Regions from separate parts of the Rhizobium sp. PAMB 3174 genome, predicted to be linked through region 1. Evidence: predicted binding sites of a transcription regulator. Region 1 holds the regulator's gene; each other region holds the start of a gene.
What was found. The regulator PhoB, encoded in region 1, activates phosphate uptake and scavenging genes when phosphate is short. The targets are predictions, from matches to a motif close to TGTCATNNANCTGTCAT.
Positions count from the first base shown of each region.

Region 2: a site for PhoB is predicted at 3,643-3,659, ahead of ugpB (sn-glycerol-3-phosphate ABC transporter substrate-binding protein UgpB). Genes of this name have one in related genera too.
Region 3: a site for PhoB is predicted at 6,493-6,509, ahead of ACU5AY_RS04815 (alkaline phosphatase). Genes of this name have one in related genera too.

Region 1 is NZ_CM128608.1:3,024,997-3,035,054, forward strand. Features, by position in the region: gene ACU5AY_RS14520 (FTR1 family iron permease) at 1-73, opposite strand, end outside; gene ACU5AY_RS14525 (cupredoxin domain-containing protein) at 92-436, opposite strand; gene ACU5AY_RS14530 (Hsp33 family molecular chaperone) at 613-1,599, opposite strand; gene argF (ornithine carbamoyltransferase) at 1,647-2,564, opposite strand; gene ACU5AY_RS14540 (acetylornithine transaminase) at 2,594-3,793, opposite strand; gene ACU5AY_RS14545 (GcrA family cell cycle regulator) at 4,195-4,728, shown strand; gene phoB (phosphate regulon transcriptional regulator PhoB) at 4,875-5,558, opposite strand; gene phoU (phosphate signaling complex protein PhoU) at 5,585-6,304, opposite strand; gene pstB (phosphate ABC transporter ATP-binding protein PstB) at 6,352-7,155, opposite strand; gene pstA (phosphate ABC transporter permease PstA) at 7,152-7,994, opposite strand; gene pstC (phosphate ABC transporter permease subunit PstC) at 7,998-8,951, opposite strand; gene pstS (phosphate ABC transporter substrate-binding protein PstS) at 9,056-10,058, opposite strand, start outside.
Region 2 is NZ_CM128608.1:3,190,152-3,200,209, reverse strand. Features, by position in the region: gene pyrF (orotidine-5'-phosphate decarboxylase) at 1-147, opposite strand, end outside; gene pmtA (phospholipid N-methyltransferase PmtA) at 237-830, opposite strand; gene dnaN (DNA polymerase III subunit beta) at 984-2,102, opposite strand; gene rsmI (16S rRNA (cytidine(1402)-2'-O)-methyltransferase) at 2,353-3,246, shown strand; gene ACU5AY_RS15350 (YraN family protein) at 3,251-3,619, shown strand; gene ugpB (sn-glycerol-3-phosphate ABC transporter substrate-binding protein UgpB) at 3,815-5,134, shown strand; gene ugpA (sn-glycerol-3-phosphate ABC transporter permease UgpA) at 5,242-6,126, shown strand; gene ugpE (sn-glycerol-3-phosphate ABC transporter permease UgpE) at 6,138-6,986, shown strand; gene ACU5AY_RS15330 (sn-glycerol-3-phosphate import ATP-binding protein UgpC) at 6,989-8,047, shown strand; gene ACU5AY_RS15325 (cupin domain-containing protein) at 8,158-8,655, shown strand; gene gshB (glutathione synthase) at 8,754-9,701, shown strand; gene ACU5AY_RS15315 (YifB family Mg chelatase-like AAA ATPase) at 9,903-10,058, shown strand, end outside.
Region 3 is NZ_CM128608.1:1,014,297-1,024,354, reverse strand. Features, by position in the region: gene ACU5AY_RS04850 (permease) at 1-77, shown strand, start outside; gene ACU5AY_RS04845 (ArsR/SmtB family transcription factor) at 185-535, shown strand; gene ACU5AY_RS04840 (SRPBCC domain-containing protein) at 519-1,496, shown strand; gene ACU5AY_RS04835 (SRPBCC family protein) at 1,548-2,033, shown strand; gene ACU5AY_RS04830 (ABC transporter permease) at 2,090-3,424, opposite strand; gene ACU5AY_RS04825 (ABC transporter ATP-binding protein) at 3,426-4,112, opposite strand; gene ACU5AY_RS04820 (hypothetical protein) at 4,122-4,589, opposite strand; gene ACU5AY_RS04815 (alkaline phosphatase) at 4,686-6,440, opposite strand; gene greA (transcription elongation factor GreA) at 6,705-7,181, shown strand; gene ACU5AY_RS04805 (glycosyltransferase family 4 protein) at 7,226-8,284, shown strand; gene ACU5AY_RS04800 (FkbM family methyltransferase) at 8,281-9,090, opposite strand; gene ACU5AY_RS04795 (hypothetical protein) at 9,226-10,058, opposite strand, start outside.

The DNA of each region.
Region 1 (10,058 bases):
CGGCCAGCACGATGCCGACGATCAGGCCGGCTTCAAAAATCTCGCGGAAAACAATGACCAGTGCGCCCAGCATGCCTCTTCCTCCGTCACATTATTCGACGACGACGTGGCCGACATACTGTTTGGGATGGAAGTCATCGAAGAAGTCATAGGTGCCAGGCTCCTGCGCCCGCACGTTCACCACGATGTCATGGCCGCTTTCGACGATCTTTTCAAAGCCGAGCGCCCCCGACTCCAGCTCGACCGGCAATTCCGTCTTGTTATGCAGCTTGATGCGGAACGGTTCGCCTGCCTTCGCGCTGATCTGCTGAGGGCTGAAGCTCTCGCTGCTCAAGGTGATCTCGTAGGTCTTGACGTCAGCGGCTGTCGCGGCGCTAAAGGCCGTACCGGCCAGAATGGCAATGGCGGCCACGGCGATGGTCATGCGTTCCTTCATCGGGTCAACTCCGGATCGTTGGCGATGGTCGGCAGGTTGCCGGGCCATCAGATTTGCTGCAGCCTTAATATCATGAGATCATTTATCAAGAAATATTATGTCGCAGGCAGCGCACCTCCCGCCCGCGCGGCCCGACGTTCTCGGCCAAGAAACCCCGAAGCAGCAGCAGACCGGCCTTATTCGATCACCTCGTTGGCGTCGAACACATAAGTCGTCGAACAAAACTCGCAGGTGACCGCGATCTTGCCGTCTTCCTCGCTCGCCAGGATCTCCTCTGCCGAGAAGCCCTTCAGCACGCCACCGATCTTCTCGCGCGAACAGGAGCAGCGATCGAATACCGGCTGGGGCTCGAAGACCCGCACGCCGCGTTCGTGGAACAGCCGGAACAGCAGCCGCTCCGAGCCGACCTGCGGATCGGTCAATTCGTCCGCATCGATCGTTTCGGCGAGCGTGCGGGCCTCCATCCAGGCATCGTCTTCGAACATCGGCAAGGCATTGTCGTCGCCATCACCACCCGGAAGATCCGGCTGGCGCATGCGCTCCGGCGCTTCGGGCAGGAACTGAACGATGAGGCCACCGGCCCGCCAGGTATGCCGGGCCTTGCCGTCCTCGTCCCGATCGTAGAGCTCGGCCGCGGCAAGCCGCATATGCGTCGGGATCTGTTCCGACTGGCGGAAATAGGTGCCGGCGATTTCCTCGAGCGATGCGCCGTCGAGCGCGACGATGCCCTGATAGGGCTGGCTGAAGCGCCCCTGGTCGATGGTGAAGGCGAGGACGCCCGTGCCGAGCAGCTGCTCGGGTTCGGCCATGCCTTCGCTGATGGCAAGCTCAAGGGCCTCCTCGTCGAAACGGGCATAGGCGCGCATGCTGTCGGGCGTCGAAAAATCGGCGACGAGCAGGTCGACCGGGCCGTCGCTCTTCGTCTGGACGGTGAACTTGCCTTCAAACTTCAGCGACGTGCCGATGAGCACGGTGAGCGTGATGACTTCCGCCAGAAGCCGGGCAACCGGCACGGGGTAGTCATGGCGGCCCAGAATGGCGTCGAGCATCGGGCCGAGCTGGACGGCGCGGCCACGAACGTCGAGCCCTTCCACCTGGAAAGGCACAACGTGATCATCACCGGCGAATCCGAATTCGCCGAGCTTGGTGGTTTCTTCCGCCATGGCGGATACTCCTTAAGTTTCGGCGCGCGAAACGAGGCGGCGCCGTATCAGATGGCCCCGAGGCACCAGGCCAGAATGGACTTCTGCGCATGCAGGCGGTTTTCCGCCTCATCGAAGACAACAGACTGCGGTCCGTCGATCACGTCGTCGGTCACTTCCTCGCCACGATGCGCCGGCAGGCAATGCATGAACAACGCATCGTCCTTCGCCCGGCCCATCAGCTGCTTGTTGACCTGGAAGGGCTGGAAGATGTTGTGGCCGCGTGCCTTGTGCTCCTGGTTCATCGAGACCCAGGTGTCGGTGACGACGCAGTCGGCGCCCGACACGGCCTTCTCGGCGTCGTGGCAGAGCATGATTTCGGCGCCTTCGTTGCGCGCCCAGTTCAGGAACTTGTCGTGCGGTTCGGAGCCCAGCGGCACGGCCATGTTCATGCGGTAGCCGAAGCGGGCAGCACCTTCCACGAAGGAATGCAGCACGTTGTTGCCGTCGCCGGTCCAGGCGATGGTCTTGCCGGCGACCGGCCCCTTGTGCTCCTCGAAGGTGAGCAGGTCGGCCATGATCTGGCAGGGATGCGTGTCGTCCGTCAGGCCGTTGATCACCGGCACCGTCGCATGCTCGGCAAGCTCGAGCAGGCGCTTGTGGTCGGTGGTGCGGATCATGATGGCGTCGACATAGCGCGACAGTACCTTTGCCGTGTCGCCGATCGTCTCGGCGCGGCCGAGCTGCATTTCGGTTCCCGACAGGAAGAGCGTCTCGCCGCCGAGCTGGCGCATGCCGACATCGAAGGAGACGCGCGTGCGGGTGGACGGCTTCTCGAAGATCATCGCCAGCATCTTGCCGGCAAGCGGCTTGTCAGCCGTTCCGTCCTTCGTCGCCACCTTGCGCGTGCGTGCGTCGTTCAGAATACCCCTGAGTTCCTCCGAGGAGACCGCGGAAAGATCGAGAAAATGCTTGGGAGCTGCCATGATAACCTGTCAGAATTCGCTTGGCCGCCTCAGGCGGACTTCTTGATATGAGCGGAATGAAGCGCCTCGGCGGCACGCTCGATGCGCGCCAGTCCTTCGCGGGCTTCTTCCGCGCTGACGATAAGCGGCGGCAGCAGGCGCACGACATTGTCGCCCGCAAGCACGCCGAGAACATGCTGCTCGCGCATTGCGGCAAGCAGCTCCGCGGACGGGATCTTTGCCTTGATGCCAAGCATCAGGCCTTCGCCGCGGAAATCCTCGATGACATCGGGATAGCGATCCTTCAGGGAAGCGAGCCCCTGGCGGAAGACGAGTGCCACGTCGCGCACATGTTCCAGGAAGCCATCGGCGAGGATGACGTCCAGGACGGCATTGCCGACGGCCATGGCCAGCGGGTTGCCGCCATAGGTCGAGCCATGCGTGCCAGCGACCATGCCCGAAGCGGCTTCCGCCGTCGCAAGGCAGGCGCCGAACGGAAAGCCGCCGCCGATACCCTTGGCGATCGCCATGATGTCCGGCGTGATGCCGGCCCACTCATAGGCGAAGAGCTTGCCGGTGCGGCCGACGCCGGTCTGCACCTCGTCGAAAATCAGCAGCAGGTCGTGCTCGTCGCAAATAGCACGCAAAGCCTGCAGGAATTCCTTGGACGCCGGACGGACACCGCCCTCGCCCTGCACGGGCTCGACGAGGATGGCCGCGGTCGCGTCCGTGATCGCAGCCTTGACGGCATCGAGGTCACCGAACGGCACCTGGTCGAAGCCGGGCGCCTTCGGGCCAAAACCTTCGAGATATTTCGCGTTGCCGCCGGCCGCGATCGTGCCGAGCGTACGGCCATGGAACGCGCCCTCGAAGGTGATGATGTGGAACTTGTCCGGATGCCCGTTGGCATACTGGTAGCGCCGGGCCGTCTTGATGGCGCATTCCAGCGCTTCGGCGCCCGAATTGGTGAAGAACACCTTTTCGGCAAAGGTCGCAGCGGAGAGGCGCGCGGCCATCTTTTCCTGGCCGGGGTTCTCGTAGACGTTCGACAGGTGCCAGACCTTGCCGGCCTGCGTCGTCAGCGCCTCGACCAGATGCGGATGCGCATGGCCAAGCGAATTCACGGCAACGCCGGCGGCGAAGTCGATGTAGCGCTGGCCGTCCTCGGTGACGAGCCAAATCCCCTCGCCTCGCTCGAAGCGCAGAGGTGCTCTTGCATAGGTATCGTAGAGCGGACCGTTCTGAGCCATGGCGCTGACCTTTCCTGGGCTTTGTTGGCTGGGCACAAATAAAAAAGACCGCCTTTTGGGCGGTTGCCGCACTATCATCATATAGGTCGCCGATGTCAACAAATCACCTGTAAAATCAGGCGATCGCGGCGGCCGCATCAAATTCGAAGGATGGCCTCGCATCCATCGCCAGGCAAAAAAGTGAAAAGAAGCAAGTTGGGGAAAACTGCGAAATCGAATCACGATGATTCCGGCGACTCTTGTCACGGAGTCAGGCTGGCACTAGGTTAAACGTGCATTAAGAATTTGCGCTTGGCGGAAAAAAGTCACCCGGCAGTACAAGAGGCGTACTCCGTCCCGGAGGAATTCGGGACACGGTGAAGGATTCTGCCATGCATTGGACTGCAGGCGGAGAAGACCCAATGAATTGGACAGACGAACGCGTTGAAAAGCTTAAGAAATTGTGGGCGGATGGGCTGAGCGCCAGCCAGATCGCCGCACAACTCGGTGGCGTCAGCCGCAATGCCGTCATCGGCAAGGTTCACCGTCTCAATCTTCCCGGACGCGCCAAGTCCGGCGGCGCATCCTCGGCTGCGCGCACGGTCAAGAGAGCCGTCACCGCCCCGAAGGCTCCGAACTACGCGGCCCGCGTCACGACCCGCTCCGTCACCCGTACGGCCGGCGCCACGGCTCTGAAGGAAGAAGTCGAGATCAACGCGATCCAGGAACTCCGATACGTTCCTGCGTCGAACGTCGTCGTGCCGATCTCCCGCCGCCTGGCCCTGACCGAACTGACCGAGCGCACCTGCAAGTGGCCGGTCGGCGATCCGCTGCAGGACGACTTCCACTTCTGCGGCTGCGAGTCCCCGGACACGTCGCCCTACTGCAACTATCACGCCCGCCTCGCCTATCAGCCGACCAGCAGCGACCGTCGTCGCGCGGCGGCCGCGAACTGATAGCTGCAGCGTCAATCGACTGACCATGATGAACGGGCCTTCGGGGCCCGTTTTTCGTTTCCGTATCCGCACTTTAGGCCAAATGAAAAACCCCGCCGACAATGGGCGGGGTTCTCAAAAACTCCGAGGTACGGACTGGCCGAAGCTCAGACTTCCATCGAGTAGCCGGCGCCGCGAACGGTGCGGATGACGTCCTGCATGTTGGAGAAGTTCAGCGCCTTGCGCAGACGTCCGACGTGCACGTCGACCGTACGCTCGTCGACATAAATGTCATGGCCCCAGACCCCATCCAGCAGCTGCGAGCGCGAAAACACGCGGCCCGGAGAGGCCATCAGGAACTCCAGAAGCCGGAACTCGGTCGGGCCGAGGCGGACCTCACGACTCTTGCGGTGGACGCGATGCGTCTCGCGGTCGAGCTCGATGTCGCCGCAGCGAAGGACGGCGGAGAGAACTTCCGGATGCGCGCGCCGCAGCATTGCGCGGACGCGAGCCATCAGTTCAGGCATCGAGAACGGCTTGACGACATAGTCGTCGGCGCCGGTCGAAAGGCCGCGAACCCGCTCGCTCTCCTCGCCACGTGCCGTCAGCATGATGATCGGCAGGCGCTCCGTTTCCGGGCGCATGCGCAGGCGACGGCAAAGCTCGATGCCGGGAACGCCCGGCAGCATCCAGTCGAGAAGCAGAAGGTCGGGCACGCGCTCCTTGAGGCGGATTTCCGCCTCGTCGCCGCGCATGATCGCCTCGACCTCGTAGCCCTCGGATTCCAGATTGTAGCGAAGAAGCTCGCTCAGAGCTTCCTCGTCTTCAACAACCGCTATTTTCGGGACCATTCACGGTTCTCCAACTTATCGAGCCGTCACTCGGACGTCACGCCCATGGTGGACGTGTTGTCGTCCTTCGGACGCTCGCCTTCCGGCTGGCTGCCGGTCGTCATGTAGTAGATCGTTTCGGCGATGTTCGTCGCGTGATCGCCAATGCGCTCGATGTTCTTGGCGCAGAAGAGAAGATGCGTGCAGGTGGTGATGTTGCGCGGATCTTCCATCATGTAGGTCAAGAGTTCGCGAAACAGCGAGGTGTGGATGGCATCGATCTCCTCGTCGCGGTCGCGGATCGACTTGGCCTTCTCCGCCGAGCGGCTGGTATAGACGTCAAGCACTTCCTTGAGCTGCACCGAGGCAAGCTCGGACAGATGCTCGAGGCCCCGGGCGAGCTTGCGCGGCACACCCGTGCCCTGCACGGCGATGACGCGCTTGCCGATGTTCTTGGCCAGGTCGCCGACGCGTTCGAGGTCGGCCGCGATGCGGATCGAACCCATGATTTCGCGCAGGTCTGCCGCAACCGGCTGACGACGGGCGATGGTGACGACGGCGGCGTCGCCGATTTCGCGCTCGCCAACGTCGAGGACGACGTCGTCGGAGATCAGCTTCTGGGCAAGCGCCAGGTCGCCGGTGACCAGCGCCTGCACGGATTCGCTGACCATCTGCTCGGCGAGACCACCCATTTCGGAGATCCGGCGCTGCAGGAACTTCAATTCATCGTCGTAGGCCGACATGAGATGCTGTTGTGTCGAGGGCATTTTGGTGTTCCCTGATATCTTGAGGCAGGCTTCAGCGCGGCTGCGGCTCAGCCGAAGCGACCGGTGACGTAGTCCTGCGTGCGGCTTTCCTTCGGAGACGTGAAGATCTTCGCGGTCTCGTCGAATTCAACCAGCTCGCCGAGATACATGAAGGCGGTCTGGCGCGAAACGCGGGCAGCCTGCTGCATGTTGTGCGTGACGATGACGATGGTGTAGTCGGCGCGCAGCTCGTCGATCAGTTCCTCGATCTTGGCGGTCGAGAGCGGGTCGAGAGCGGAGGCCGGTTCGTCGAGCAGGATGATCTCCGGCTTGACGGCAACGGTGCGGGCGATGCAGAGGCGCTGCTGCTGGCCGCCGGACAGGCTGAGGCCGCTGGCATGCAGCTTGTCCTTCACCTCGTTCCACAGGGCGGCGCGGGTCAGGGCAGCTTCCACCCGTTCGTCCATCTCGCTCTTATTGAGATTCTCGTACAGGCGGATGCCGAAGGAGATGTTCTCGTAGATCGACATCGGGAACGGGGTCGGCTTCTGGAACACCATGCCGACCTTGGTGCGCAGCAGGTTCAGGTCCTTCGACTTGTCGAGAATGTTCTCGCCGTCGATCAGCACCTCGCCCTCGGCGCGCTGCTTCGGATAAAGCTCGTAGATCCGGTTCAGGACACGCAGCAGGGTCGACTTGCCACAGCCCGACGGACCGATGAAGGCCGTGACGCTGCGCTCCGGCAGAGACAGGCTGATGTCCTTCAGGGCCTTGCTGTTGCCATAGTAGAAGTTGAGATTCTTGATCTCGATCTTCGTCTTTTCGGCGGCCTTCTGTGGGGCGACTTTGTCTAGGGAAAGCATCTGGCTCATCTGTCCTCTCTGCGTCCGGTCAGGCTACGGGAAATTACGCTCAAACCCAAGACGGTCATGGTTATGATCAATGCGCCGGTCCAGGCCAATTGCTGCCATTCTTCATAGGGGCTGAGGGCAAACTGGAAGATCGTCACCGGCAGGCTCGCCATCGGAGCATTGAGGTTGGAACTCCAGAACTGGTTGTTGAGCGCGGTAAATAGAAGCGGCGCCGTTTCGCCGGAGATGCGGGCGACGGCGAGCAGGATGCCCGTGACGATGCCCGACGAGGCGGCGCGGTAGGCGACCGAGCGGATGACGATCCAGCGCGGTGCGCCGATCGCCGTGCCGGCTTCACGCAGCGCGTTCGGCACGAGGCTCAGCATGTCCTCCGTCGTGCGCAGCACCACCGGGATGACCAGCACGGCGAGCGCGAAGGATCCGGCCAGCGCCGAGAAGTGGCCCATCGGGCGCACCACGATCTCGTAGATGAACAGGCCGACGACAATGGACGGTGCCGACAGCAGGATGTCGTTGATGAAGCGCACGACCATGGTCAGCTTGCTGAAGCGGCCGTACTCGGCCATGTAGGTGCCGGCCAGGATGCCGATCGGCGTGCCGACGAACATCGCGATGATGGTCACGATCAGGCTGCCGACGATGGCGTTCAGAAGACCGCCCTCCTCACCCGGAGGCGGAGTCATTTCGGTGAAGACCTGCAGGTTCAGACCGGCGGCGCCCTTGTAGACCAGCGCGCCGAGAATGAGCGCAAGCCAGATGATGCCGATGCCGGCGGCGACGACGCAGAGCGTCATCATCACGGTATTCTTGATCTTGCGACGGGGATAGATCGAGGACATCGGTCAGGCTCCCTTCTTGCTCTCGATGCGCATCAGCATGTAGCGCGCGATGGCAAGGATGATGAAGGTAATGATGAAGAGGATAAGGCCGAGAGCGATCAGCGAGGACGTGTACATTTCGCCATCCGCTTCGGTGAATTCGTTGGCGATCGTCGCCGAAATGGTCGTGCCCGGTGCGAAGAGCGAGGCGCTGATGCGGTGGGCGTTGCCGATGACGAAGGTGACGGCCATGGTTTCGCCCAGAGCGCGGCCGAGGCCGAGCATGACGCCGCCCATGATGCCAACGCGGGTATAGGGAACGACGACGTTCTTCATCACTTCCCAGGTGGTGCAGCCGATGCCGTAGGCGGATTCCTTCAGCACCGAGGGCACCGTGTCGAACACATCCTTGGTGATCGACGAGATGAACGGCAGGACCATGATCGCCAGGATCAGCGAGGAGGTCAGCAGGCCGATGCCGTAGGGCGGGCCGGCGAAAAGGCTGGAGAGGATCGGCACGTCGTGGAAAAGATCGATTACAAAGGGCTGAACCTTCGTCTGGATGAACGGTGCGAAAACGAACAGGCCCCAGATACCGTAGATGATCGACGGAATGCCGGCGAGTAGCTCGATGGCGATGCCGATCGGGCGGCGCAGCGGACGCGGGCAGAGCTCGGTCAGGAAGATGGCGATGCCAATGCCGATCGGCACGGCGATCAGGATGGCGATCGCGGAAGTGACGATCGTGCCGTAGATCGGAGCAGCGGCGCCGAAGTTTTCCTTCACCGGGTTCCAGCTTTCGGTGACAAGGAAGGAGAAGCCGAACTTGGAAAGAGCGTCCCACGATCCGATGAACAGCGAGGCCGCAACACCACCGAGAAGAAGGAGGACGATGACAGCGGATGCGCGGGAAACGGCATGGAAAACCGCATCGGTCAGAGCGAAGCGCCGGACGACCTTTTCGCGGCGACCTGCCATTTGTTGATCTGTGACTGCTGCCATCGACATGCGGCTATTCCCCTTCGCAGGCCTGGAACCGAAAGAAGAAGAGGGGCGAGAACTCGCCCCTCTTCATTCATGCATTACATTGCGGAGTAGAGCGGCTTGCCGTCAGAACCGACGACGTCCTTGGCCCACATTTCCTCAACGCTCTTGACGACGCTTTCCGGCATCGCGACGTAGTCGAGTTCGTCGGCCATCTTGCCGCCGTTCTTGTAGGACCAGTCGAAGAACTTCAGAGCCGAACCGGTCGCAGCAGCGTCTTCCGGCTGCTTGTAGACGAGGATCCAGGTAGCAGCCGTCATCGGCCAGGATTCAGCGCCCGGCTGGTTGGCGAGGATGACGCCGTAGCCCGGCTGCGAGTTCCAGTCAGCGTTGGCGGCAGCAGCAGCGAAGGCTTCAGCCGTCGGAGCAACCTTCTTGCCGTCCTTGTTGAGCATGTCGGCATAGGTCATCTTGTTCTGCTTGGCGTAAGCATACTCGACGTAGCCGATGGAGCCCGAGGTCTGCGCAACGTTGTTGGCAACGCCTTCGTTACCCTTGGCGCCGATGCCGACCGGCCATTCTACAGCCTTGTCCACGCCGATCTTTTCCTTCCAGTCGGCGGAAACGTCAGCGAGGTAGTAGGTGAAGTTGTAGGTGGTGCCCGAACCGTCCGAACGGTGAACGACGGCGATCGCCTGCGACGGCAGGGTGACGTCCGGGTTCAGCTTCTTGATGGCTTCGTCGTCCCAGGAGGTGATTTCACCCATGAAGATCTTGGCGAGGGTTTCGCCGTCGAGAACCAGATCGCCCGGCTTGAGGCCTTCAACGTTGACGACCGGGACGATACCGCCCATGACCATCGGGAACTGTGCGAGACCGATTTCGTTGAGCTCATCACCGGAAAGCGGAGCGTCGGAAGCACCGAAGGTGACGGTCTTCGCCTTGATCTGCTTGATACCGCCGCCGGAACCGATCGACTGGTAGTTCAGGCCGATGCCGGTTTCCTTCTTGTAGGCGTCAGCCCACTTTGCGTAGATCGGGTAAGGGAAGGTAGCGCCAGCGCCGGAGATGTCGGCAGCCTGGGCGGCGGAGAACATGAAG
Region 2 (10,058 bases), 170 kb from region 1:
GCGGGCAAATTCGAGCCCGCCGGCGAACACCAGCTGATAGCCGATCTTGTAGAAGGAAATGTCGTCGCCGATCTGCGAGACGATCTTCTCCGCCTCCGCAACGGTTGGAACATCCAGCCCGACGATCAGCCTGTCGCGTGCACTCATCATTCGATCCCTCGTCCGATTTCAGCCGGCTCCAAGTCGCACGGGACGCCGTCGAGGGCAAGGGAAAATGTGGCTTGTAAGGGGAGGGATCAGGCCTTGCGGTAGATCCAGAGCTGCGCCGGCGGAATGTTGCGGACGATGAAGTCGAAATGCTGGATCTGGTAGCGGTCGGGACAGGCGATGACCGGCGACACCGGGCCATAGGTGATCTGAACGACCGGGCGGCCGGGCGGAATGCGGGTGAGAAGGCTCTCAAGGAAGCTGACGCGGGCGTGCATCGGAAAATAGAGGAGCGGCACGGCGGAAATCACGCAGTCGAAGATGAGGTCCTTCTTCTCGCCGAGCGTCCGGTCGAGATCGAAGGCGTCACCATGGATGAAGTTGACGCCCTGGAACTGCTCGACGAGATGCCGGTAGAAATCCGAGGAATACTCGATCGCATAGAGGTCTTCCGGCTTCACGCCCTTTTCGAGGATCGCCTTGGTGATGACGCCCGTTCCGGGGCCGAGTTCCAGGACCGGCAGGCCGGAGCCGGTATTGACGACGCTTGCCATCTTGCGGGCGGTGACGGAGGAGGTCGGGACAATCGCGCCCACCTGCTTCGGCCCCTGCATCATGCCTTTGAAGAAGCGGATCTCCGCATCGAATTTCTTCTCCAGCTTTTGCTTCAGGCGGATCGCCATGGCGTCCTCTCCTCTTCCCGTCGTTATCGTTACAAAAAATGTCGCAGTCTGATTTATATAAGCGTCATCGTCAGTTTTGCAGCAAATTTGCGCTGCCTGTTTCTTCGTGCCTGAATTGCCGGGAATTGCGGCTTTAGCGAGACCGAGGCAGCGTCAAACGCGCATCGGCATCAGGACGTACAGCGCGTCGTCGCCGGCGGTGTCGCGAATGAGCGTCGGCGAGCCGGCGTCGGCGAACAGGAAGATCGCCTCGGAGCCGGACAGTTGGCCAGTAATGTCGAGCAGATACTTGGCATTGAAGCCGATCTCGAGCGGGTCGTTCTCGTAGCCGGCTGCGATTTCGTCGGTCGCGCTGCCGGAGTCCGGATTGTTGACGGTCAGGAGAAGCTGGCCGTCGGAGAGCGACAGCTTCACCGCCCGGCCGCGCTCGGACGAGATTGTCGACACGCGGTCGACCGCCTGCGCGAAGGTCTGGCAATCGACGGTCATTTCCTTGTCGTTGCCGGTCGGGATCACGCGCTGGTAATCCGGGAAGGTGCCGTCGATCAGCTTCGACGTCATGATGATCGAGCCGATGGTCAGGCGGATCTTCGCATCCGACACTTCGACGGTGACGACGACGTCGGGATTGTCGACGAGCTTCTGCAGTTCGCCAACCGTCTTGCGCGGGATGATGATGCCGGGCATGCCTTCCGAGCCGGACGGCGCATCGACGTCGGCGCGGGCGAGACGGTGACCGTCGGTCGCTACCGCGCGCAGCTTCAGGTCGCTGCCGGCTTCGACCGTATGGAAGAAGATGCCGTTGAGATAATAGCGGGTCTCTTCCGTCGAAATGGCGAACTGCGTGCGGTCGATCAGCATCTTCAGGTCGTTCGCCTTCAGTCGGAAGGTGTGGCTGAACGTGCCGGCGGTCAGGTCCGGGAAGTCCGACTGCGGCAGGCACTGCAGCGAGAACTTCGAGCGGCCCGAGGCAACCGTCATCGCCGTGCCGTCCGTGTTGGTGGCGAGCAGCACTTCGGCCCCGTCCGGCAGCTTGCGGACGATGTCGTAGAGCAGGTGGGCGGGAACCGTGGTCGCACCGGCCTGTTCGATATTGGCCGGCGTCGCCTCGGTGATCTCGAGGTCGAGGTCGGTCGCCTTCATTTCCAGGCTGGCGCCGTCGGCCTTCAGCAGCACGTTCGACAGGATCGGTATCGTATTGCGGCGCTCGACCACGCGATGCACGTGGTTCAGCGATTTCAAGAGATTGGACCGCTCGATCGTAATACGCATTGTGACTCTGCCGCTTTCGATAGGACCATCCGGACGGATGGCGGTATTTCCATGGACTGTGCCGGGACCGGGCCGGCGGGCGTGGAGGCGCAAAATGGCAGATGTTACCGTTGCATTGCAAGGGCTTTGTCGTCGCGCAGCCTGTCTTATCCCCGGAGCTTGCGGGCTGAGCGGCCTTGCCGCATAACGGTCCGACGCACCGCGGCGCCGAGTGTGGCCTCGGTATGGGTAAAGTACGGAATGAATGTCGATGAATGAAAGTCCCGCCGAAGGCCTTCGTGGCTACCGTCTGAACAATGTCGTGGTGCCGGCGCGCCCGCTGGAGCCGGCGCTTTATCTGGTGGCGACCCCGATCGGCAATCTCGGCGACATTACCCTTCGGGCGCTGGAAACGCTCGCCGGCGCCGATGTGCTCGCCTGCGAGGACACCCGCGTCAGCCGCGTGCTGCTCGACCGCTTCGGCATTCGCGGCCGCCCTTACGCCTATCACGAGCACAATGCCGCCGAGGCCGGGCCGAAGCTCCTGCAGGCGCTGGAGGAGGGGCGCTCGGTCGCGCTCGTCTCCGACGCCGGAACCCCGCTCGTCTCCGATCCGGGCTACCGGCTGGCGCTGCAGGCGATCGAGGCGGGCTACCGTGTCGTCCCCATTCCGGGCGCCTCCGCGCCTTTGGCAGCACTTCTCGGTTCCGGCCTGCCGAACGACGCCTTCCTGTTTGCCGGTTTCCTGCCGTCGAAGGATAAGGCCAGGCGCGACCGTCTTGCCGAGCTCGCCGCCGTGCCGGCGACGTTGATCTTCTTTGAATCGCCGCACCGGATTGCCCCCACGCTCACTGCCGCGTCCGATGTGCTTGGAGCCCGCCCGGCCGCCGTCTGCCGCGAACTGACCAAGACGTTCGAGGAATTCCGCCGCGGCTCGCTTGCCGATCTCGCCGCGCAATATGAAGGGCAAACCGTCAAGGGCGAGATCGTGCTCGTCATCGGTCCGCCGGAAGAGGCCGCGCCACCCGAGGCCGCCGACGTCGACAATATACTGAGAGAGCTCGCAAGCGCGCTGCCGGCCGGCAAGGCCGCTTCCGAGGCGGCAAAGCGCACCGGCCTGCCGCGCAAGGAGCTCTACGACCGCCTGATGGCGCTGAAGGGGTGACGCGATGGCCGACGGCGACGGCAGCTCCCGCAAGCGTAGCGCCTATCGCCGCGGCCTCCTGTCGGAATATATCGCCGCCGTCTTTCTGATGTTCAGGGGCTACCGCATTCTTTCGGTTCGCTATCGAACGAAGGTCGGAGAGATCGACATCATTGCCCGCCGGGGCGATCTTGTCGCCTTCGTCGAGGTGAAGGCGCGGGCCGGAGAGAACGCTGCCATCGACGCGGTCGGTTATTCCACCCAGCGCCGCATCCGGTCCGCCAGCGAGATCTGGCTTTCCCGCCAGCCGGATTACGCCCGGCTTTCCTGGCGATACGACATTGTCGCCGTCGTTCCCTGGCATTTGCCGCGCCATTTGCGCGACGCATTCTGACGGTTCCGGTGCCCGCGTCGCGCCGTCATGAAACTGTCATCCGATTGTCACCTGCCGTTCATTCGATGTGGCTAGAGAACCGAAAGTAAAGCGAAACCGTCCGGTCGCTGAACGAACGTCAAAGTGAAAATTCAAGCTTGACGGCCCACCCAACGTCTTTAATGTCTCAACTCTTCTGAGGAGGAGAGGAACACCATGATAAAGAAAATCGCTTTTGCCGCCCTGGCGCTCAGCCTGACGGCCTCCACATCCTATGCCAAGACGCAGATCACCTGGTGGCATGCCATGGGTGGCGAGAATGGCAAGAAACTCGAAGAAATCGTCGCGAACTACAACAAGTCGCAGGACAACTTTGAAGTTATCCCGACCTACAAGGGCTCGTATCCCGAAACGATGACCGCCGCGATCGCCGCTTTCCGTGCCAAGCAGCAGCCCGATATCGTGCAGGTCTTCGAAGTCGGCACCGCGACGATGATGGCGGCCAAGGGCGCCGTCTACCCGGTCTACAAGCTGATGGCCGACACCGGCACCGAATTCGACCCGAAGGGCTTCATCTCGGCCGTCGTCGGCTACTACTCCGATACCGACGGCAACATGCTGTCCATGCCGTTCAACTCGTCCACCCCGGTCCTTTACTACAACAAGGACGTCTTCAAGAAGGCCGGCCTCGATCCGGAAACTCCGCCGAAGACCTGGGAAGACATGGAAGCCTATTCCAAGAAGATCATGGAATCCGGCGCGGCCAAGTGCGGTTTCACCACCGGCTGGATCTCCTGGGTTCAGCTTGAGAACTTTTCCGCCTGGCACAACCTGCAGATCGGCACGAACCAGAACGGTTTCGGCTCGGTCGACTCGCAGCTGACCTTCAATGGCCCCACGCAGGCGCGCCACTGGGCGAACCTGAAGAAGTGGCAGGACGAAGGCCTCTTCCAGTACGGCGGCCCGGTCGGTGGCGATGACGCTCCGCCGAAGTTCTATTCGCAGGAATGCGCCATGTACATGAACTCGTCGGCAGCCCGCGCAGCCGTCGTCAACAACGCCAAGGACTTCGAAGTCGGCGTCGGCATGTTGCCGTACTACTCCGACGTCCAGGGCGCTCCGCAGAACTCCATCATCGGCGGCGCAACGCTGTGGGTGCTGCAGGGCCACGACCAGGAAGAATACAAGGGCGTGGCGGACTTCTTCCACTACCTGTCCTCGCCGGAAGTCCAGTCCGACTGGCACCAGTTCTCCGGCTACCTGCCGATCACCCAGGCTGCTTATGACTACACCAAGAAGCAGGGCTTCTATGACAAGAACCCCGGCGCCGAAGTGGCTCTCAAGCAGATCACGCTGAATGAGCCGACCGAAAACTCCAAGGGTCTGCGTTTCGGCAACTACGTTCAGGTTCGCACCATCATCGACGAAGAATTCGAAGCTCTGCTGTCCGGTCAGAAGGACGCCCAGGCTGCTCTCGACTCCGTCGTTGAGCGTGGCAACAAGCTCATTGCCGATTTTGCCGCGACGAACCAGTAATACCGGTTCATTGACGTCAATCTGAACGAATGGCAGGGCCTGCGGCGGATGTCCTATCCTCCGCAGGCCCTTCATCCCATGCAATACCTGACCGTCGGACGCCCATCATGCAGACCAAGCGCACGATATTCGGCAACAAGATACTGCCGTACTGGCTTTTGCTTCCGCAACTTGCCATCACTCTGATCTTCTTCATCTGGCCGGCCGCTCAGGCAATCCGCCAATCGTTCCTGCGTGAGGATCCGTTCGGCCTCAGTACGGCATTCGTGGGCCTGCAGAACTACAAGGCCCTGTTTGCCGATCCGAATTATCTGAATTCTCTCAAGGTGACGCTCGTCTTTTCCGTCAGCGTGGCCGCCTCGTCGATCATCCTGGCGCTGATCCTGGCGCTGGCCGCCGACGGGCGCCTGCGCAGCCGCAATGCCTATACCACGCTGCTCGTCTGGCCTTACGCGGTCGCACCCGCCGTCGGCGGCATCCTGTGGTGGTTCATGTTCAATCCGACGATCGGGATCGCACCCTATCTGCTGCAGGGGCTCGGTTATCAGTGGAACCACCGCCTCTCCGGCGTCGACGGCATGATCCTTGTCGTGCTTGCGGCGAGCTGGAAGCAGATTTCCTACAATTTCCTGTTCTTCCTCGCTGGCCTCCAGTCCATCCCGCAATCGCTGAAAGAGGCGGCTGCCATCGACGGCGCCGGTCCGGTCAAGCGCTTCTTCACCGTGGTCTTCCCGCTCCTGTCGCCGACGACCTTCTTCCTGATCGTCGTCAACGTCGTCTACACCATGTTCGATACCTTCGCCGTCATCCACGCCACCACCAAGGGCGGCCCGGCGCAGGCCACCAACATCCTCGTCTACAAGGTGTTCAACGACGGCTTCATCGGCCTCAACATGGGCTCGTCCGCAGCCCAGTCGGTCGTGCTCATGGGCATCGTCATCCTTCTGACCTTCATCCAGTTCCGCTTCGTCGAGCGGCGCGTACAGTACTGAGGAGAGAGCGGATGGTTGAAAACAGACCCGGTCTCAAGATCCTGTCGCACATCGTGCTCCTGATCGGCGTGGCCACCGTCGCCCTGCCGGTCTATATCGCCTTCATCGCGTCGACGCATGGACCGACCGACTTCCTGTCCGGGCTGATCCCGCTGACGCCAGGGGGCCATGGGTGGGAAAATTACAAGACCATGCTGACCAGCGGCATGGCATCTTCGGGCGCGCCGCCCGTCGGCCCCATGATGGTCAACAGCCTGGTCATGGCGCTGTCGATCGCCATCGGCAAGATTGCCATTTCCATCCTGTCGGCCTTCGCCATCGTCTATTTCCGCTTTCCCTTCCGGCAGTTCTGCTTCTGGATCATTTTCATCACCCTCATGCTGCCGGTCGAGGTTCGCATCGTGCCGACCTTCCAGGTCATCGCCAGCCTGCACCTGCTGGACAGCTATGCCGGTCTGTCGATCCCGCTGATTGCCTCGGCGACTGCGACCTTTCTGTTCCGCCAGTTCTTCCTGACGGTGCCGGACGAACTGCTCGAGGCGGCCCGCATCGACGGCGCCGGTCCGATGAAATTCTTCAGGGATATCCTCGTGCCGCTGTCGCGCACGAACATGGCGGCGCTCTTCGTCATCCTCTTCATCTATGGCTGGAACCAGTATCTCTGGCCGCTGATGGTGACGACCGATCCCCGCTATTACACCATCGTCATGGGCATCAAGCGCATGGCCGACGTCGCCGACGCAGAGCCGCAGTGGAACCTTGTCATGGCGACGGCCATGCTCGCCATGTTGCCGCCGGTCCTCGTGGTCGTCTTTATGCAGAGGCTCTTCGTAAAAGGCCTCGTGGAAACGGAGAAGTAACAATGGCGTCTATCGAAATCGACAAGGTCGGAAAGGTTTATACCGGCGGCGTTCAGGCCGTGGATAACGTTTCGATCTCGATCGCCGATGGCGAATTCATCGTGCTGGTCGGTCCGTCGGGCTGCGGCAAGTCCACGCTTCTGCGCATGGTCGCCGGGCTGGAGACGATTTCCAGCGGCACCGTCAGCATCGGCGGCAAGGTCGTCAACCGCATGGAGCCGGCCGAACGCGACATCGCCATGGTGTTCCAGAACTATGCGCTCTATCCGCATATGAGCGTCTACCAGAACCTGGCCTATGGTCTGAAGAACCGTGGCACACCGAAGGCCGAGATCGACGCGCGCGTCGCCGAAGCGGCCCGCATGCTGCAGCTGGAGCCTTATCTCGACCGCAAGCCGCGCGCCTTGTCCGGCGGCCAGCGCCAGCGCGTCGCCATGGGCCGCGCCATCGTGCGCAAGCCGGCGGCCTTCCTCTTCGATGAGCCGCTGTCGAACCTCGACGCCAAGCTGCGTGTCTCCATGCGCGGCGAGATCAAGCAGCTGCAGCGCCGCCTCGGCACGACGTCGATCTACGTCACCCACGATCAGCTCGAAGCCATGACGCTGGCCGATCGCCTCGTAGTGCTGAATGGCGGCCGTATCGAGCAGATCGGCACGCCGCTCGACGTCTATCACAATCCGGCCTCCACCTTCGTCGCGAGCTTCATCGGCTCGCCGGCGATGAACCTCGCCAAGGCATCCGTCGACGGCAACCAGCTGTCGATCGGCTCGGCCGTGATCGACCTTGAGGGCCGCTCGCTTCCGTCCGGTCCGTTGACCGTCGGCATGCGCGCCGAGGACATGAAGGTCTCCGAGGGCGGTGTGATCCGCATGAAGGTTTCCTACGTCGAGGAGCTCGGTTCGCAGCGCCTCGTCCACGGCATGGTCGGCGACGAAATGCTGAGCGCCGCCGTGCCGGCGCAAACCCCGATCGGCGACGATGTCGCCTTTTCGATCGTTCCCGAGCGGCTGCATTTCTTCGAGACCTCTTCGGGCCGGCGCATTGTGGCGGCGGGTGCCTGAGCGGCATGCGCTAAGCGACCCGCTCGCTAAAATTTTAACGAGCGGGTGAACCGGGACGAAACCCCCTGCATGCTAGGCCTTTTCGGCACAAACAGCATGTGGGGGATACCATGCCTTTGAAATTCATTGCCGCCGCCGTCGTTCTGGCGATCAAAGTACGCAACCGCTCTAACGAGTCGGCGCGAAGCCCTGTCGTCGCGAGCGGGCTCGACGCATTCGAGATGAAGCCGGCGCCCATCAATCCGGACTGGATCATCGAGGGAAATCCGGAAGCGCGTTGCGGCTTCCAGCCCGAGTCGGAAAACCGTGCCGTCATGACCGCCGTGTGGGATTGCACCGCCGGCACGTTCCGATGGAACTTCAGCTGGGAAGAGACCGTCCTGATCCTCGAAGGGGAAGTCGAGGTCACGGCTGAAGACGGAACTGTCACCGTCTTGCGCAAGGGTGATGTCGGCTATTTCGCCAGTGGTACCTGGGCGACCTGGCGGGTCGAAAACTATGTCAGGAAGGTTGCGGTCCTGCCCAAGCCACGCTCGATGCTCATTGCGGCCATGACGCGGCTCGCAAGCCCCCGGGCGTCCCGCGCCGGCGCGCAATGGGCTGCCTGATCAGGCTGGCTCTTCGACCGCAAATCGCAGCCTGCGGCCCGTTGCCATTCGGGCCGCCTCACCCTAAATGAGGATGGCCTTTCAAACGGGGAGTTCTCATGGCGGCGATCAAGAATGTAGCGGTCCAGATGGATCATGTGTCCGGCATCAACATCGCCGGCGATTCCACCTTCGCCATGAGCCTTGAAGCGCAATCGCGCGGCTACAAGCTTTTCCATTATACGCCGAACAAGCTGAGTCTCCGCGACGGCAAGGTCTATGCCACCGTCGAGCCGATGGAACTGCGCGACGTCAAGGGCGACCATTTCACGCTCGGCGCGCCGGAGCGCATCGATCTGTCGACCATGGACGTCGTCCTGCTGCGCCAGGATCCGCCCTTCGACATGGCCTATATCACTTCGACCCATCTGCTCGAACGCATTCATCCCAAGACGCTGGTCGTCAACGATCCGGCATGGGTGCGCAATTCGCCGGAGAAGATCTTCGTCACCGAATTCGCCGACCTGATGCCGCAGACGCTGATCACCCGCGATTTCGCCGAGATCGCCCGCTTCCGCGACGAGATGGGCGATATCATCCTGAAGCCGCTCTACGGCAATGGCGGCGCTGGGGTCTTCCACTCCTCGCGCGACGATCGCAACTTCACCTCGCTTCTCGAAATGTTCGACCAGATGTTCCGCGAGCCCTTCATCGCCCAGCAGTATCTGCCGGCCGTGCGCAAGGGCGACAAGCGCATCATCCTCGTCGACGGCGAGTTCGCCGGCGCGATCAACCGCGTTCCGGCCGAAACCGACAGCCGCTCCAACATGCATGTCGGCGGCCGCGCCGAGGCGACCGAACTGACGGCGCGCGAGAAGGAAATCTGGGAGCGCATCGGCCCGTCGCTGAAGGAGCGCGGCTTCCTGCTCGTCGGCATAGATGTGATCGGTGACTACATGACCGAGATCAACGTGACGTCCCCGACCGGCATCCGCGAGGTGAAGAAGTTCGGCGGCGCCGATATCGCCTCGCTTCTCTGGGATGCGATCGAACGCAAACGGACCTGATCGCGGGTTCCTTGAACCGCAGTGGACCCCACCTGTTCTCGGGCTGCAACCTGATGCAACCGTAGAGCTATCCTTGCGTGCATTTGTTCTGTTAATGTTCTTGTCTTGTCCGATCTGATATGCAACACTGCCTCCGGTAGCTCATGAAGAGCCCGGCAGGCGATGGTTGTGCCTGCCGCTTCCATGATGGAGGGGACAGGCATGGTCGCTCGCGTCAGTACGGTCGCATTCCAGGGCATCGAGGGCGTGCCCGTCGATGTTCAGGTCATGGTCGCCCCCGGCAAGGTGGGAATCCAGATCGTCGGTCTGCCGGACAAGGCGGTGGCCGAAAGCCGCGAACGGGTGCAGGCCGCCCTG
Region 3 (10,058 bases), 2.0 Mb from region 1:
ACCATCATGATCACAGTGAGCATGATCACGGCAGCCATGACCATCACGCGGCGATGCACCACCACCACCATCATTGAGATCGCCTGACGGCCAGCGCCTCTTTCGCGGCGCGACCGGATTGACTCCCAAATTGAAGGCACATATTTAACCATTCAGTTATTTAACTATATGGTTCATTACAAAAATGCAGACCGACCCCCTTTCGAGCACGCTGCACGCCCTCGCCGATCCGACCCGACGGGCGATCCTTGCGAAGCTTTCGCGCGGCGAGAAATCCGTCTCCGAACTGGCAGAACCCTTCGACATGTCCATGCCTGCCATCTCGAAGCATCTGAAGGTGCTGGAGAAGGCCGGGCTGATCTCGCGCGGACGCGAAGCGCAGTGGCGGCCCTGCAAACTGGAGCCCGCGCCGCTGAAGGCGCTGGACGGCTGGCTCGAAGACTACCGGCGCATGTGGGAGGACCGCCTCGACCGGCTGGAAGACTATCTCAAGACACTGCAACAGGGAGGAGAAACCAATGACCCCGGCAAATAATGCGGAACAGGCGGAGGGTTTCGACACCGTCTTCACCCGCCTGATCGATGCGCCACGCCCCCTCGTCTACCGCGCCTTCACCGACCCGAAGATGCTTGCGCTCTGGTTCGGCCCGCGCGGTTTCGACGTTCCCGAATGCGAAACCGACCTTCGCCCGGGCGGCCGTATGCTGATCGTCATGCGGGGGCCGGACGGTACCCGATTCCCGATCGACGGCACCTACCATGCCGTCTCGGAGAACCGCCTGATCAGCTACACCAACGGCCTCGAGGGACACCCGCAAGCCTGGCACGACATGGTCAACGAGATGCGCGGCACGCCCAAGGGAACGCCAGTCACCCCGCCCGTGACCACCATCGAATTCGCCGACAAGGCCGACGGCACGCTGGTGACGATCACCACGTCCTTCCTGACGGTAGCCGACCGCGACGCCTTCACGAAGATGCAGATGCGCGCCGGCTGGAGCCACAGCCTCGACAAGCTCGCCGAACTCGCCTCCACCGACTTCAGCGGCAAGGACCACCGGGAGATCGTCATCACCCGCTTCATCGCCGCACCCGTGGCACTCGTCTGGAAGGCATGGAGCGACGTCGACGCCATTTCCGCCTGGTGGGGACCGGAAGGTTTCACCGACACGCCGATCAAGTTCGACTTCCGCATCGGCGGCGAATGGCTGCACACCATGCACGGACCGGACGGCACGGATTACCCGAACCGGGCGGTCTTCACAGACATCGTCGAGCATGAGCGCATCGCCTATGATCTCGGCACCGGCGAACCCGGTGACACCAACATCTTCCACACCACGGTCAGCTTCAGGGCGGTCGAGGGTGGCACCGAGGTCACGCTGCACACAGTGTTCGACACCGCAGCCCAGCGCGCCCACGTGGCAGGCTTCGGCGCGATCGAGCTCGGTTACCAGACGCTCGGCAAGCTGGACGCCTTCGTGATGAGCGCTTGAATCAAAACCTCAACCATCAGAATCAACGTCTAAGCGGACAGAGATAACATCATGGAAAAATTCATTTATTCCCGCACACTGAAGGCCCCGCGCACGCTCGTCTTCGAAGCCTGGACGAAGGCGGAACACCTCGGACAATGGTGGGGACCGAAAGGTCTCGGCCTCGAAATTCTCGCTCTCGATGTCAGGCCGGGCGGCATGTTCCACTACGCCATGGTGCCGCCTGGAGGCCAGAAGATGTACGGCCGCTTCATCTTTCAGGAAGTGGATGCGCCGCGCAAGCTCGCCTACATCGTCAGCTTTGCGGATGCTGAGGCAAACGCCATCCGACCGCCCTTCCCCGATCCGTGGCCGGTGGAGATGATGAACGTCGTCACCTTCGAGGAAACGGCGGCCGGCACACTGGTCACACTCACCGGCAACGCTCACAATGCCAGCCCGGAAGAAGTCCGCACCTACACCAACAACTTCAAGTCCATGGAAGGTGGTTTCGGCGGCACCTTCGACAAGCTGGAAGAGTATCTCGCCACTCTGTAGACCGGCGCCTGACGCTCGCAACAGCGGGTCACCGCCCGCTGTTGCCTCAGTTCGTTTTACGCCCTCAACGCCTGCACCGGCGACTGGCGATAGGCCATCAGCGCCGGCAGCAGCGAAAATAGGGCTGCAGCGAGAAACAGCGCACCGATCGGGCCAAGGTCGGAGCGCGCGAAGAGGACCGGCAGCTGAATGCCGCTGTCGGCCATCAGCCGCCCGGCGATCAGCCGTGCAGCGGCAAAGCCAACGCCGAGCCCGGCCGCGACACCAATCGCGATCAGCCCGAACAGCTCCAGCCAGACGATGCCGAACACCGCCTCGCGCGGCGCACCGAAGGCCCTCAGCGCACCGATCTGCTTGCGCCGCTGCGTCACATGCATGACGGTGACCAGCATCAACGCGCAGGCAACGAGGATCTGCGCCCCGATGGCGACGGCGGAAAGCACCTGCCGGACATCACCGAGCGTCGCATAAAGCCGCGTCAGCACTTCTGCCGGGAAGACGGCGAGCGTCGTTTCATGCCGGTACTGCTGGCGCAGCTTGTAGGCGTCGCCGATCGACTTCGGCTTGACGACGACCGCCGGCAGCCCCGGCAGCGCATGATCCCAGTCTTCATCGATAGCGGCATCCGCATCGATATGGTGGTCGTCATGCTCTTCGTGTTCGTCGCCACCTGCGTCATGCGCGGCTTCTGCCGCCACCCGCGTCACGGCCGGCGAAGCACCCGCCTCGACATTGCCGGCAGGTTCCGCATGCTCGTCATGCTCATCGTGCTCCTCGCCATCGTGATGGCCGAGGCCATGGATGTCCCACACCGCCTGGATCGGCACCATGATCGCCTTGTCCCAGGCGCTACCGGACGGCTGCAGGCGTCCGACGACCGTGTAGGCGAGCTCGGTATGTGTGTGCCCGCCCTCCGCTTCCGTACCGTGAAGCGGTTTGACCGTCGCACCGATTGACAGGTCGACATCGGCGCCGATCACCGCCTCGCCCTCATGCGCAAAGACCTGCCCGTCGGCAAAGCCCGGCGCCAGATTGGCGACGAGCTTCGTCGTCGTCCCCACGATCGGATAATGGCCGTAGAAATCGCCGAAGCCGATCGGCGCCGCCCAGGCGACGCGCGGATCCTTGTCCAGGTCCTTGAGGATATTGCCGTCCATCAGCGGCAGCGGTGAGGCCTGCAGAAAGACAGACGACAGCACGAGCTGCGTCTCGCTGCCCGCCGCGCCGATGACGAGATCGAATTTTTCAGCGGCCCGCGCCGAGCCGAGGCGAAGCGCCCTCTCCTGCAGCGTCACCGCAACGCCGAGCGCGACGGCAAGTGCCACGATCAGAACGACCACGACGGCGCCAAGTCGAAAGCGGTTGAGATCGGCGAGAATGAAGCGAAACATGTCAGGCCTCCTCGGTGACGGGCTGGGCAGACTGAATCCGGCCGGCAGAAAGTCGCATGCGCCTGTCGAACCGCGAGATCAGCCGCTCGTCATGCGAGACGACGATCAGCGTGCATTTTTCCTGGTCGGCGATCGACAGGAGCAGGTCGGCAACCTGAGCGCCGCTCTCGACGTCGAGGCTGGCGGTCGGTTCGTCCGCGACGACGACGCCCGGCTTGCGCAGCACTGCGCGCGCGACCGCCACACGCTGCATTTCGCCGCGCGACATGGTCTCGACCTTCTGGTCCGGACGCGAGAGCCCAACCGTCTCGATAAGCTGCCGCGCCCGCTCGATCGTCCCGTGTCCGGCCGCACCGGAAAGGCGCGCCGGCAGAAGAATGTTATCGAGCGCCGACAGGCCCTCGAACAGATGGAAATCTTGCATCACCAGCCCGACATGGGTACCGCGCCAGCGATCGCGCCGGCTTTCGGACAGGCCGGCAAGTTCGGTCCCCGCCCAGCGGACCGAGCCGCGTTTAAGCGCCTGCAAGCCGCAGATGACGTTGACGAAAGTGCTCTTGCCGGAACCGGACGCGCCGGTCACCGCAAGCCGCCCGCCGGCCGGCAGGTCGAAAGCGTCGATGGCGAGCACGGGTGCAGGCAGGCCCGGATAGCCGACCTCCAGAGAACTCACTTTCAGGTCGATCATGGGGTACCTTCAGCTTTCCCAGAAACGTGCGTCGCGCAGCCGAAGCCGGCTTAGGAACCCCGTATCCGGATCGACCCACGAGCCGACTTCCATGCGCCCCTCAACGGCGATCCGGGTGCCGCCCGGCAGGAAGGTCTGTTTGTCGCCGAGATAGATGACGACGATATTGTCCGGCCAGTCGGCATCCGACGAGCAGAACGGGCAGAGTGCCATCGGAATTTCGGTGAGCACGAAGAAATTGGCTTCAGCTTTGAGCGGCGGCGCCATGAAGCCGCCCATCGTCACCGGCTTGCCGTCGAGCGATTTCACCTTGTCGGAGAACTCCAGCCCGAGCACGGTGACCTTGCTGTAAAGCTCGTCAAACGTCAGATCGGTTGCCGCGAATGCCGGTCGCGCCAGGGCAGCCAAGGGCATGCCGGCGGCAAGCGTCATCAGGCGTCTGCGGGACATCTGGAATGGAGAGGGTTGACGGTTCATCTCCGCCTCCTGATCTTTGATTTGCGGTCGTTGTTCGGTTCGAACGCGGTTCCGGGCGAACCCGCCGCCCGGAACCAACTTGTGCGAAGCGTCGAATTACATCGACTGCGAGCCGAGCGCGAAGGTGTCCATCAACACCTTGTAGACGTCGCTCTGCTCCATGTAGCCCTTGAATTCTTCCGAGCCGGGGCCGGCGGCCTGCAGCACGACGTCATCAACGGTATGGGCAGCGGTGTCGCCGTCAGACGGGATGTTGGCCGGCATCAGCACGGCGCCGGGGATATCCTTGTAGGCCGGGTTGGCGACATACTTGCCGTCGGCATTCTTGATCGACGGCTCGAACGGACCGTCCATCTTCGGGCGGAAGGTTTCGTAGTATTCCGGATGGTTGCCGGCATACATCTGGATGCGGCGGGAAACATCCACCTTGTCCGGATAGCCGTCGCCATTCTCGTCCGTGTAGTTCGGGAAGCCGGCGTCGTCATAGGTGCCGACCTTCTCGCTCATCACGTCGCCCGGCTTTTCGTCATCGACGGTGCCGACGATGGAGACGCCATGGGTATGGTCGCCGGTGACGACGATCAGCGTGTCCGGATGGGTCTTGGCGAACTCCATGGCAACGCCGACGGCCTTGTCCATCTCGATGACGTCGAATTCGGAGCGTTCCCAGTCCATCGGGTGGGACATCTTGTCGACCGAAGCGGCTTCAACCATCAGGAAGAAGCCTTCCGGGTTCTTCGACAGCTGGTCGATGGCGGTCTTCGTCATGTCGACGAGGCCCGGCTGATCGGGGAACTTGTCGACAGTCCCCTTCTTCAGGAACATGCGGTCGAGCGCGGTGTCCATGTTGCCGGTGTGGAACAGGCCGAGCAGCTTGCCGGTGTTGGTGCCGGAAGCGGCGTCCAGTTCGGTCTTCGAAGTTGCGAGCGTATAGCCGGCGTCCTTGAACTGGGCGATGTAGTCGTTGTCGTCCTTGCGCTTCGAGCCGGGAACGTCCTTAGACAGGAAGTAGGCCGAGCCGCCGCCGAGGATGACGTCGGGCTGGGTCTGCATGAACATGCCGACGATCTCGGCCTTGTCGGCGCGCTTACGGGTGTGGGCGATAACGGCGGCCGGGGTCGCATCTTCGATTTCAGCCGTGGAAACGACGCCGATCGACTTCTTCGTGGTGCGGCGCAGTGCTTCTGCTATCGTCTCGACCTTCGGATCGTCAAGGCTTGCCGGCGTACGGTCGGCATAGACGCCAAGGGCATTCACGCGCGACTTGTGGCCGGTCATGTAGGCCGACATGGTATTGGCGGAATCGGTGGCGATCGAATGGGTCGACGACGTGCCGATGAAGGCCATGCGGTCGAGATCATCCATGTTGAGGCGGCCATCGGCCTTACCCTCGGTCATGCCCTTCGACATGATGCGGGCGGCGGTGCGGTGCGCGACAGACAGGCCGTCGCCGAGGAAGAAGATGATATTCTTGGCCTTCGGCGCAGCCGGCGTGCCGTAGACGTTCCAGGTGACCGACTTCGTTTCGTCGCCAGCCTTGACTTCGACGGTGTAGTCGCCGGCCGAAGCGAGCGCCAGATCGCGCAGGATCAGCGCGGAGCCGAGGACGGCATCGTCCTTGCCCTTCTCTTCGGCGACGAATTCGGCCGGCTTGCCGAAGACGTCGGCATAGGGCTTGCCGTTGACGGTGACAGCGACATCACCCTCGCCATAGACCTTGTCGAGCTCGACCTTGAAGTCGAAGGGCGAGTTGACGAGGATCGTTGCACGGTCGAGCGGATAGACGGTGGCGGCATGCGCGGCGCCGGCCAGCATGGTCGCGGCGGCGAGCGCCGAAAAATATTTCATCATGGTCTTTCTCCTTAGGCAGGGAATTGCGACACCCGTCCGATAGTCCCTGTCCGTGACACTTGGATGAAGGCCGCGAGCCCCTGGTGGATCGGGCGAGAGGCAGCACGGCAGGAGAAGCCGGCTAAAAAAAACTCGCATTTCCCCGGGCGAGTCTGCTATAAACGCTCAAATTGACAGTTTGACATGGTTCCGAAGTTCCTCTTCGGAACCTGTTTTCTTTTGTCCCTATGCAGAACGAGCGGGACGCGCAGTAAGGAAAAGGAAATGGTAGAAAAAGTTCCGATGACCCCGGGTGGTTTCACCAAGCTCAACGAAGAGCTTCGCTGGCGCCAGCAGGAGGAACGCCCGAGAATCATCGAGGCGATCGCCGAGGCGCGCGCCCATGGCGACCTTTCGGAAAACGCCGAATACCACGCCGCCAAGGAAGCGCAGAGCCACAATGAGGGCCGCGTCGGCGAGCTAGAAGACCTGATCGCGCGCGCCGAAGTCATCGACCTGACGAAAATGTCCGGCTCCACCGTCAAGTTCGGTGCGACCGTCAAGCTCATCGACGAGGACACCGAAGAAGAAAAGACCTACCAGATCGTTGGCGACCAGGAAGCCGACGTGAAGGCAGGCCGCATCTCCATTTCCTCGCCAATCGCCCGTGCGCTGATCGGCAAGGAAGAAGGCGATTCCATCGAAGTGAATGCGCCGGGAGGCTCCAAGGCCTACGAAATTCTCGCCGTCAGCTGGGGCTGAGAACGCCCGTGACGGACGGAAACAAGGCCACCGCGAAAGCAGCGGTGGCCGATCTCCGCGACATCGACATCATCGCCCCCAACTTCAAGCAGCGGCTGTCCGGGGTCACCTCGACGATCATCCAGCTCGTGCCCGTCCAGCGCGGCCTCGGACAACGCATTGCCGTGCTCGGACCCGGCCTGCCGCCTACCCTGCCTCATATCCGCTACCGCGACCTCTGGCGCCTCTGGACGCCGCCGAAGGGCGAGCGCTTTCGCGTCTGGCATGCGCGGCGCAACATCGAGATGCTGCCGGCGATCATCCTGCGCGATCTTCTGCGCATGCCGCTGAAGATCGTCTTCACCTCCGCCTCGCAGCGCCGCCATACCGGCTGGACGAAATTCCTGATTTCGCGCATGGACGCGGTGATCGCCACCAGCGCCAAGACGGCGGCCTATCTCGAGGTCGAAAGCACCGTCAGCCTGCACGGCATCGACACCGCCCGCTTCTCGCCGCCCGCCGACAAGGCCGAGGCGAAGCGCGCGCTCGGCCTTGACCCGGCGCAGAAGATTGCCGGCTGCTTCGGCCGCGTGCGCCACCAGAAGGGCACCGACCTTTTCGTCGACACCATGATCCGCCTGCTGCCGGAACGTCCGGACTGGTCCGCGATCATCGCCGGCCGCGCCACGCCGCAGCATGTGGAATTCGAGAACGGCTTGAAGGAAAAGGTGAAGACGGCGGGCCTCGCCGATCGCATCCTGTTCGTCGGCGAGCATACCAACATCAACGACTGGTACCGCGGCCTCGACCTCTTCATCGCGCCACAGCGCTGGGAAGGCTTCGGCCTGACCCCGCTCGAAGCCATGGCCACCGCCGTCCCCGTCATCGCCACCGACGTCGGCGCCTTCCCGGAACTGATTGTCACCGATGAAGCCGAAACCGGCACCCTCATCCCCCGCGACAACCTCGACGCCATGACGGACGCCGCCCGGCAGTTCATGGATGACGAAGTGAGACGCCAGCAGGCAGCCGAACACGCGCTCCGCCACTCACGGCAGAACTTCGCGATCGAAAGCGAGGCGATGAGGCTGGGGGAGGTTTATGCGGGGCTGATGGGCGGTTAGGCGTATTTACTATTTTCGAAAAGGACCGTCACCCTCGACGGGTTCCAGTCGACAAGTTTGAAACCCGCCTTGGTCGCAATATTGACAACGGGGACGAGTGTACTTTCCTTGCTCACGCCGCGCTCGAAACCGCAATCGACGGTGAGGTATCGCGTTCGCGACAACGCCAGTTGCGCTCCCTCCAAAATCTCGGGCTCCGCACCTTCCGCCTCAATTTTCATCACCGCAATCTTCTCAATTCCCTTGTCGACGACGAACTTGTCGAGAGGAATTGCCTTTACGGTCTTCACGGCCGAAAACTGGTTGATTTCAATTAGAGAACTATCTGCCGTATCAGACTTCGAATAGAATGACAGAGTATCTTCATTCTTCCAGAGCGCTACTCGGTTGGTCATTTGCATGCCGTCAAAATTGTTCAGATCGCAACAATCCGCTTCAGCGTCCTCCGGCTCGAATGCGAAGTAATCGAACTTCCATTTCTTTGCGAAAAGCCCCAACTCACCGATATTGGCACCACAATCAATAAAGGCACCTGTCGTGTCTTGCGAAATCCGATGCAGCAGGTAACTTTTTGCCAGAGCGTCTATCCTGTGATCAACGCCCTTCTTATAGTTCCACAGCCGATCACGATGAACAATATTGAGAGCGCCGTGGCCGTGCACCACCCCGATAGGGCCATCATTCCCTTTCATGGAAATGCGAAGAGGATGACCTTTAGCGCGATTGACAAGATTTGTGTAGATTTCGAAAGGTCCAGCAGGAAGACATTCATTGAACCGCTGCGACACACGCTTAATTAGCCCCAATACCCGTCTCCCACAGATCGCACAACAAAACATGCGGTCTTCATCGCCGCATGGCACTCAATGGTATAAATTTTCACCCAAGCGATTGAAAGCAAAAATAAAAATTGACCTCAATCGCCGGAACGTCACTTTCTTCTAGTACGATATAACAAATCGTAGTTCGCGATCGGTCTCTCGCATATAATTCCTGAAATCAGAAGAGTTGCTATGCGCCTGTCGCTTTATTTTTTCGATCCATTCCATCTCGCCGGTTCTCGGAGCAGTGCGCCTTTCCCATGACGGCAGGCTGTTCAAGATTCCGAACCAGTACGAAACCCGGTCCTCGGGTATCCCCAAGTCTGGAAATGGCATGAAGTCAACGTCCTCCAGACGCATGTGCTTGCGTTCATCTCTCTCACGATAATTCAAGCAGAAGTAAATAAAGTCGGTATCCGTTAGCTCACTCTGATACCAGTCATCTCCGTATTTTTCTCTGAGGGTACGAGATGTCCGAATGAACTTATCAAGAAATTCGTCTTTCGGATTGTTGGCCACCTTCTCCTGAAAAGAAGTCAGGCTCAGAAATGGAATGTGAAGCAGACATAGACGTCGTTCTTCAGCCCGGAACAAGGACAGCAGGCTTTTCTTGCCATTATAGACATGGTTTCCGTGTGCGGCAGAAAAATGAACAGTCTTCTTTGTATTATAGACCATTTTCCGGGTATGGGCGAGCTCAGACGACACCGTAAACTGTTGGACTCCGGCAGCGTCCAGTCTTCCGCTGAATTTCTTTGGCGGGATCACCGGACGCCAATACAAATACAACCCACAATGATATTTGTGCGCCGCGAGCGCAGACTGTAAAGCGCCAGCGGTCGTCACGCTCAGTAATTCGTCGGCATCCAGAAAAAAAGCGAAGTCAAAGCCTTTGCCTTCGCGCTCATACAAAAAATTCCAGGCGATTGGCTGATAAAATCCATACTCTGCCA